Regions from separate parts of the Arthrobacter tumbae genome, predicted to be linked through region 1. Evidence: riboswitches for the same ligand, from Rfam matches in the RefSeq annotation. Region 1 holds a riboswitch; each other region holds the start of a gene.

Region 1 (2,194 bases):
CCCGGCCATCGGCATTGGGAACTAGCGCCGCGATCGGCGTCGTGAGCTAGCCGCATCGGGACCTAGCGCTGCGACCGGTTTCGGGAGCCTGCGAACCAGTCCCGCGAAAGTCCCGCACTAGATCCGGACTGCACCCTTCGGCGTTTCGAACGCTACTGACATGATGCCGGGCGTGCCGTTGGGAGCGATCCACTCGACGTCGACGTCATCCAGGGGGTGGCTGACGGGAGTGCCGAGCCATTCCGTGACGCGTTCAGCGGACCCGGCGATGGTCAGTGCGCTGAGGCGCGCTGACGCGGCCCGAGCGTGGGACGGGTGAAGGGATTCCGTGCCGTCGTCCCAGCGAATCATGTAGGGGACCTGGGGGTCAGCGATGAGGCCCTTGATGCCGATCTGCTGCCAGGTCAGCTCCTGCCCGTCGGGGAACTTGCGGTTCCCGGGAACGGCACTGCGGCCAAGGCGATCCTCGAACGGTGCGAGGTCATCAACGGCAACACACCAGCCCATCCAGCCGCCGCCTGCCTCGGACCGTGCCCGCACAGCCTGGCCGAACGGAGCCTTGTCCGATGCGGGATGGTCGAGGACTTCGACGACCTCGAGGTACTGGCCATTGACCAACGGGACAATCATGTTGCGGGTACCAAACCGCGGGTGTACTCCACCCTTGACGAATTCAACACCGAGGGCGTCGGCAATCCGTTCCGCAGTAGCAGTCAGACCGTCGGGTTCGCAGGCATAAGACACATGATCCAGGCGCATGGCCCCATTTTGGCACTTTGTGATGGACGCCTCGACTAAGGGTTACCTAAGTCACATTCAGGTGGCGGGTGCCACAAGCAAAACCCAAGGTCAGAGCCGGATAGTTGCTTCTGACAGGTAGCCCGGTTCCGAGACCGCCGGAGCTTCCTGCCCGGGACGCCCACTGGGCCTCCCCCTTGAGTGGGGCCGACCGTTTTCCCATAGACGAGAGCGGCCCCACTCAAGCATCTTTGGCGGTGCCGGCCATCGTGAGCGCCGGCCTTCGGGCGCCGGGTCATCGTTTCGCCGCCCGCCCTCGTGAGCGCCGGCCGACTTTCACCGCACGTCACAATAGTTGCTCTCACCCGGGCTGGTCGGGTTTGCTTGAACGAGGTAACGAGTGACAGTGCGGCGGGTTCTGCCCGCCATCAGCCCCGGCTTGCTGTCCGGCAACCCTCCCTCGCGGCGGGGTGCCCCGGGTGACGACCAGGCCCTGCACGCAGTGTGCAGGAGCAAGCGCGATTCAGTAAGGCGGCAGGGTTTTGACAGGCATCACCACAGCGGTTCCGCAGCCGGAAGCGGAGATTGTTGACGGCGTCGTCGTGCAGCGGCTCCGGATCGGCCCGCTGGCGCTGGAAACGGGCGGGAATCTGCCTGACGTCGTCCTTGCCTACGAGACATGGGGCACGCTCAATGCCGATGCCTCCAACGCGGTGCTCATCGAGCACGCGCTCACCGGCAGTTCGCATGTAGCGCGCGGTGAGTCCGCCGAGGATGGTTGGTGGGACGGGCTGGTGGGTCCGGGCAGGACAATCGACACGGACCGCTACTTTGTGGTGTCCATCAATATGCTGGGCGGCTGTTACGGGTCCACGGGGCCGGCATCGCTTGACCCAAATGGGCTGCCGTGGGGTTCACGGTTCCCCTTTGTCACCATCCGCGATTCCGTCCGCGCCGAGGCCCTGCTCGCAGACCTGCTCGGCATTTCCTCCTGGCACTCGGTGCTGGGCGGGTCGATGGGAGGCGCGCGGGCGCTGGAGTGGGCCGTCACTTATCCCCGGCGGGTGCAGCGGTGCGCTGTCATTGCGTGCGGGGCGGCGAGCACGGCGGAGCAGATCGCCTTCGCGCAGACGCAGGTGCAGGCCATCCGCCTCGATCCGCGGTTCACCGGGGGCGACTACTACGGAAGCGCCGGTCCCGAGGATGGGCTGGGCCTTGCCCGGCGCATCGCGCACATCACGTACCGTTCGGAGGCTGAACTCGTGCACCGGTTCGGCCGGGCAGCGCAAGGTGTGGAGGAGCCATTCGGTTCTGCGGTGCCGGGCGGGCGCGGCCGGTACCAGGTGGAGAGCTACCTGGATCATCAGGCGGAAAAGCTGGTCCGCCGGTTCGATGCCAACAGCTACGTCATCCTCACCGAAGCGTTGATGAGCCACGACGTTGCCCGTGACCGTGG
Region 2 (2,194 bases), 2.1 Mb from region 1:
GGACCTCGTTCAGGATGACAAAGCAGGAGCCGAACAGGCTGCGGGAGGCAACTACCCGGTCACCGGCCGCGAGGAGTGCACCGAGTGCGGTGAAGACGGCGGACATGCCGCTGGCGGTGGCGAAACACGCCTCCGCTCCCTCGAGCAGGCGGAGTCGTTCCTGGAACATGGCGACAGTCGGGTTCCCGTACCGGGAGTACACAAACCGGTCCACCTCGCCGGTGAAGGCCGCCTCCGCCGCCGCAGCGGAGGAATACACGAAGCCCGAGTTCAGAAAGAGTGCCTCGGACGTCTCCTCGAAGTTGGACCGTGCCAGCCCGCCACGCACCGCAAGGGTGTCGGAGGACCAGGCGGCGACGTCGTCGTCCGGGCGTTGGATCCGGGGGTAGCCGCCGTTGCCGGCGACGGGCTCACGGCTCGCCGCCGGAGAGAACGACGACGGCGCGGGCTCACTCACGGGCGCGGGCTCACTCACCGGCGTCGTCACGGTCCGCTGCCGGCAGGGCAGCGCCGGTCGGTCCTGTGGTCTCTGAATGCGTGGTTTCGGTATGCACTGTGGTGGCCAGGCCGCTGGAGCGCCAGCCGCCGTCGGCCTCGAAGCCGTGCAGCACGTTGTACGCAGTGTGACCGGCAGCGGTTGCGTTCTGCGCTGCGGCCACGGAGCGGACGCCCGAGCGGCACAGGAAAAGCAGCTCACGGCCCTTGAGGCCGTTCAGCTGGTTGAGGAAAGAGACGTTGCGGGTGCCGTCGGAGCGGTTCCACTCGAGGAAGAGAGGTACGGTCCCGGCGTCGGTGAGGTCGGGGACGCCGACTGCCTGCCACTCCTCAACCGTGCGCACATCCACGAGTACGGCGCCCTTGCTGACGCGCTCAACGGCATCACGGGGAGTGATGTCGCCGGCGTAACCGCCGACGGGCCGGGACTGTGTCCGGGAATGGGGGGTGGAATGCGATGTCACTGTGTCTCCTCACGCTGTGCACGCTGGTGATCATGGAACCTGATCGTTGTGCCGAGTAGTCACCTGAGGCACCCCGCCGTGAAAGAGGGTTGCCGGCCAGCAAGTCAGGGCTTGGCACTGGCGCTCGTTACTCCGGAATGAACGTAGCACCGGCGATGGTACGGCTGCCACGCTGGGCCGTAACGTGCGGTAACGCCTGCGGCGCTCTGAGCTGCGGGCATGGGCCAAAGGTGCCGGTGCGTGGCAGGTTCGTGGGCCAAAGGTGCCGGTGCGTGCCAGATTCGTGGGGACGTCCCCACGATCCTGCCGATTCCCGGCGCGTTTGCCGTCGAGCTGGGAAACAGGCGCGTTTGCGGTCGAACTGGGAGGCCGGCGCGTTTGCGGTCGAGCTAGGAGACGGACTCCACGAGACCGCTCAATTCGTCGGTCAGCTCCGGCGAGACCGTCACCGGCGTTCCGTCGATGGACCCGACCTCGGCGAGCAGACGCACGCTCGAGATCAGCCAGACGCCGTCAGAGACGAACAGGTCTGGTGGCACCAGCGGACCGTAACCCAACTCCCAGCCAGCCTCGCTCGCAGCGGTAAACAGTGCGCCCTGGGAGGTGCCGGGCAGGATTCCGCTCTCCAGCTGCGGCGTGATGAGGTGCTTGACCCCGTCGATTACCCGCGCGATCAGGACGGTCGACGTCGGGCCCTCGAGGACCTTGCCGTCGGACGAGGTGAAGATGACATCATCGGCGCCGCGCGAACGGGCATAGCGGACCGCCGCCATGTTCACCGCGTAGGAGAGGGTCTTGGCTCCCATCAGCAGCCACGGAGCACGCTGGGCGACGGTGCTGTCGTAGCCGCGGTCAAGCAGGAGGACCGACAGCCGCTGTCCGCGCAGCCCGTCCGGTACGGCGGACACCTGGACCCACGCGGTGGCTCCCGCGGCTGGTTCGCCACGGGTGGCTACGAGCTTGACCACGAGTTCACCGTCGTCGTCGGCTTCGGTAAGCGCGGTGGTGATGGCACGTTCCCAGGCGTCCGACGACGGGACGTTGAGTTCCAGCGCGGCGGCGGACGTCGCCAGCCGGGCGAGGTGTGCCTGCAGTTTCCGGGGAGCGCCGTTGACGGCGAGCATGGTCTCAAAGATGCCGTCACCCCGGGTGATCCCGGTGTCGGTGACCATCAGCTGCGGCTGTGCTGCGTCAGCGATGCGGCCATCGGGACAGGCGGAGTCGAGGAACACCAG
Region 3 (2,194 bases), 1.1 Mb from region 1:
CGTTGTGACCAGTGCGGACCATTCGGGCTGGGAGTAGATGTCGATTGTTTTGATGGGTGAGCCGTTGGCGCGGGCCATCAGCGCTGCCGAACCGGCCGTTGAGGCAACATCAGCTTCACCGGCGCGGAGCAGTTCGTTGGCCTTGTTCGAACCGGCGGACTGGACCCAGGTGACGGTGACGCCCTCGTCCTCCAACTCGGCCTCGAGCCAGCCCTGGTCCTTGATGATGAGGCTGAGCGGGTTGTAGGTGGCGAAGTCGACCGTCAGTTCTCCGCCGGTCTGGGCTGCTGCTTCGCCGACGGACCCGTCGGCGTTCTCGCCGGCAACGCAGCCGCTGAGGGTCAGGGCCGCGATGGCGGCTGTGGCGGCGATCTGGATACGGGCTGTGCTCTTCATGGTGATCCTTTTCGGAGAATGCGTGGGGACGGTATGCGTTGTGTTCTGGGGTATCGGCGCGGTGGCGGCACGTTTGGGCGCCACACGCGCCGGGATGCGGCTCTGCGGACTAACCGCAGGTGCGCGGTTAGTGCTGGTGGCTGTCGACGCCGAGGCTGCTCAGCAGCGAACTGCGTAGCGCGGCAAGTTCGGCTGAGCCGCGGTCCCGCGGACGGTCACCCGGAACCTCCAGCACGCGGCTGATGGTTGCACCCTGGAGGTCCGGTTCCTTGGCGAGGACGATCACCCGGTCGGCGAGTTGTAGCGCTTCGTCGACATCGTGGGTGACCAGCAGGACCGTGGTCGGAGTGGTTTGGTGGATACGCAGCAGGAGGTCCTGCATCTTCAGCCGCGTCAGGGCATCGAGAGCGCCGAAGGGTTCGTCGAGGAGCAGGACACCCGGGTTGCGTGCCAGTGCACGCGCCAGCGATGCCCGCTGGGCCATGCCTCCGGACACTTCGCGGGGCCGGTGACCGGCGAAGCCGCCCAGTTCCACGAGGCCAAGGAGCTCTTCCACCTTGGCCTTGCCTGCCGCCGAGCTGGTTCCTTTCGGCAGACCGATTGCGATGTTGTCCCGCAGCGAGAGCCAGGGGAGGAGACGGGGTTCCTGGAAGGCGACGGCACAGCGGGGGTCGATCCCGTCGACCGCAGTGCCGTCGATGAGTACTGCGCCGCTGGTGGGTGCGTCCAACCCTGCCGCGGCTCGCAGGAGGGTCGATTTCCCGCAACCGCTGGCGCCCACAATGGCGAGAACCTCACCTGCTGCAACCTCGAGGTCGATGTCGCGAAGCACCACGTGCTGCTCGCTACCGCTCCCGAAACTTCGGGTCAGCGAAGAGAAAGTCAGCGGCAGTGTCTGGTTGCCCTCGGTGGAAGTGGCCTGGGTACGGTGCGCTCGAAGAACGGTGCTCATGTATGACTCCATCGCTCCTGGCAGTAGCACCCGTTCTCCTGCAAGCAGGTAAGGGTTGCTGCGGCGTCAACGATCCAGGTCTCTCGGCCGCTCGGGATGGTGGAATTCCACTAAACGCCTTTACCTGGGGCCGGCGCAATATGTGTCGTAACAAAGCAGTGGTCCATCCGGACATCGGCTGCGTGAGAGGGTCATCTACATGATTGAAATTCTGAATCCGAGCGAGTTGGCCAGGGCGAAGGAAGCGGGCGCGTTGGTCGCCAACATCCTGCAGACGGTGAAGAGCCGCAGCACGGTCGGGACAAACCTGTTGGACATCAACCAGTGGACCAAAGCGATGATCGCTGAGGCAGGCGGGGTGTCCTGCTACGTCGACTATGAGCCGCCGTTCGGGCGCGGGCCGTTCGGCGCTTATATCTGCACGTCCGTCAATGATGCCGTGCTCCACGGCCTGCCCCATGACTACTCGCTTGCCGACGGCGACCTGCTCTCCCTGGACCTCGCCGTCTCCCAGCGCGGAATCGTCGCAGACTCGGCTATCAGCTTCATCGTTGGCGAGTCAGAGCCGGCGGAGAGCGTTGCGATGATCGATGCCACCGAACGTGCACTGGCTGCAGGGATTGCCGCCGCCAGACCGGGCGCGCGTATCGGCGACATCTCCTCTGCCATCGGTTCAGTCCTCAGTGCAGCGGGATATCCGATCAATACGGAATTCGGGGGTCATGGCGTCGGGTCGACAATGCACCAGGACCCACACGTGGCAAACACTGGACGGCCCGGCAGGGGATACGTCCTGCGCCCGGGGCTTCTGCTGGCGCTGGAGCCGTGGGTCATGGCGGACACTGC
Region 4 (2,194 bases), 2.7 Mb from region 1:
CCCTGCGCGGTGCTGACCGTGGGAGCCAGCGCTGAGCGCGTCCGCTTCCGGACCTCCCGCATCTGCGCACCCTGACCATATAGGTTGAAGAGTATGAACCTCCAGAGCTACAACGATGACCTCCGCCTTGCCCATGTAATGGCCGACTCCGTAGACGACCAGACCATGTCCCGGTTCAAGGCGCTGGATCTGGCGGTAGAAACCAAGCCGGATTTCACCCCGGTCACAGACGCGGACAAATCGGCCGAAGAGGCAATTCGCGGGCAACTCTCACGCGCGCGTCCACGCGATGCCGTACTGGGTGAGGAATACGGAAGCAGCGGCGCCGGCTCCCGGCGGTGGATCATCGATCCCATCGACGGCACCAAGAACTTCGTCCGCGGTGTACCGGTATGGGCCACCCTCATCGCACTGGTGGACGAGGGCCGCCCGGTCGTCGGCGTCGTCAGCGCCCCCGCTCTCGGAAAGCGTTGGTGGGCTGCAACGGGAACCGGCGCGTTCATGGGTAAGTCGCTGGCCGCAGCCAGCCGGCTCCGGGTTTCGAGCGTATCCCGTCTAGAGGACGCCTCGCTCTCCTACTCGAATCTGTCCGGCTGGAAAGAGCGCGGCAATTTTGACGAGTTCGTTTCGCTCACCGACTCTGTGTGGCGCACACGCGCCTATGGCGACTTCTGGTCTTACTGCCTTGTAGCTGAGGGTGCCGTAGACATTGCCTGTGAGCCTGAGCTCAACCTGTATGACATGGCGGCGCTGGTCCCCATCGTCACAGAAGCCGGCGGCCGTTTCACCTCACTTGAAGGCGCGGACGGGCCGTTCGGCGGGAACGCGCTGGCCACCAACAGCACACTGCACAATGACGTCCTGAAGATGCTCAACCCGTCGCTGGACGATCTGCTTCAGGAAAGCGCCGGCGCCTGAGTTTATTGCGTAACACAACGGGCGGACGGGCCCAGCCTGCCTTAGTCTGAATTCCTAGGTCACGAGTGCCAGCGTTAAACCCCGGTTTGCTGGCCGGCAACCCTCCTTCCGCGGCGGGGTGCCCCGGGTGACGACCTGGCCGGGCCAGAACGTGGTTCGGCAAGCGCGGGGCCTACCCAGTCAGGTCCCCTGAACCACCGTGGGGTATCTCCTGTGAGCAACACACTTCTTGAGAACGAACTTTCCGCTGCACCGCTGGCGTCAGTGGTGGGCGCTGAGCTTCAGGCGCCGCTGGTTGACGGTACTGCCGTCCGCTACGTGAATCTGGACTATGCCGCTTCAACGCCGGCGCTGCAGCAGGTCAATGATTATGTGCAGAGCGTTCTGCCCTATTACGCGAGTGTGCACCGGGGAGCCGGCTACGCCTCGCAGATTTCCACATCGCTCTACGAGAACGCCCGAAAGACGGTGCGGAGTTTTGTTGGCGGCAGGGAAGATGATGCGGTCATCTTCACCCGCAACACGACCGATTCCCTGAACCTTTTGGCCGGATGCCTGCCGGAAGACGGCGAAGTCCTTTACCTCGATCTGGAACACCATGCCAATCTCCTGCCCTGGCTGCGGCTTCCTCATCGTGGACTCGTCGCCGCGGGAACGATCGAGGAAACTCTCGCCGCTGTGGAAGAGGAACTGGAATCCGGCGGAATCAGCCTGCTTGCCGTAACGGGCGCCTCGAACGTGACCGGCGAAGTTCTTCCCATCGACCGGTTCGCAGCGGCGGCTCATGCGCACGGTGCGCGGATCGTCGTCGACGCAGCTCAGCTTGCTCCCCACCGACGGCTGGATCTACTTCGCGACGGCATCGACTACGCGGCTTTCTCCGGCCACAAAATGTATGCACCGTTCGGCGCCGGCGTTCTGGTCGGCAGAGGCGACTGGCTCGATACCGGAACGCCCCACCTTGCCGGCGGCGGCGCAGTGAAGGCCGTGAAAGTGGATTCGGTGTCCTGGACAACCGGCCCCGCGCGCCACGAGGGCGGGTCACCGAACGTCCTGGGCGCAGCTGCGCTGGCACAGGCAACAGAGGTCATCGCAGCCCTGGATGCGCAGGCCTGGCTGACGCACGAATCAGAACTTAGGGATGCACTCGTGGCAGGGCTCAGCGACCTTGCCGGCATCACGGTCCACCGCATCTTCGCGGACAGCACCGATGCAATCGGCGTGGTGAACTTCTCTGTCAACGGCTACGACGCCGGGCTCGTGGCAGCCTATCTGT

The links. A riboswitch is a leader RNA that binds a small molecule or an ion and turns the genes downstream of it on or off. The one in region 1 is predicted to bind S-adenosylmethionine.
Region 2: another riboswitch for S-adenosylmethionine. It lies ahead of JOD47_RS04365 (rhodanese-like domain-containing protein); the one in region 1 lies ahead of metX (homoserine O-acetyltransferase MetX).
Region 3: another riboswitch for S-adenosylmethionine. It lies ahead of JOD47_RS09235 (ABC transporter ATP-binding protein); the one in region 1 lies ahead of metX (homoserine O-acetyltransferase MetX).
Region 4: another riboswitch for S-adenosylmethionine. It lies ahead of JOD47_RS01270 (aminotransferase class V-fold PLP-dependent enzyme); the one in region 1 lies ahead of metX (homoserine O-acetyltransferase MetX).

Annotation. Positions count from the first base shown of each region.
Region 1 covers NZ_JAFBCC010000001.1:2,966,375-2,968,568, forward strand. The annotation lists gene JOD47_RS14015 (CPBP family intramembrane glutamic endopeptidase) at 1-25, shown strand, start outside; gene JOD47_RS14020 (VOC family protein) at 118-759, opposite strand; SAM riboswitch class IV at 1,131-1,263, shown strand; gene metX (homoserine O-acetyltransferase MetX) at 1,281-2,194, shown strand, end outside.
Region 2 covers NZ_JAFBCC010000001.1:913,693-915,886, reverse strand. The annotation lists gene JOD47_RS04370 (O-succinylhomoserine sulfhydrylase) at 1-379, opposite strand, end outside; gene JOD47_RS04365 (rhodanese-like domain-containing protein) at 468-959, opposite strand; SAM riboswitch class IV at 966-1,091, opposite strand; gene JOD47_RS04360 (aminodeoxychorismate lyase) at 1,349-2,194, opposite strand, start outside.
Region 3 covers NZ_JAFBCC010000001.1:1,910,998-1,913,191, forward strand. The annotation lists gene JOD47_RS09230 (aliphatic sulfonate ABC transporter substrate-binding protein) at 1-396, opposite strand, end outside; gene JOD47_RS09235 (ABC transporter ATP-binding protein) at 524-1,348, opposite strand; SAM riboswitch class I at 1,354-1,451, opposite strand; gene map (type I methionyl aminopeptidase) at 1,548-2,194, shown strand, end outside.
Region 4 covers NZ_JAFBCC010000001.1:270,156-272,349, forward strand. The annotation lists gene hisN (histidinol-phosphatase) at 94-918, shown strand; SAM riboswitch class IV at 976-1,090, shown strand; gene JOD47_RS01270 (aminotransferase class V-fold PLP-dependent enzyme) at 1,132-2,194, shown strand, end outside.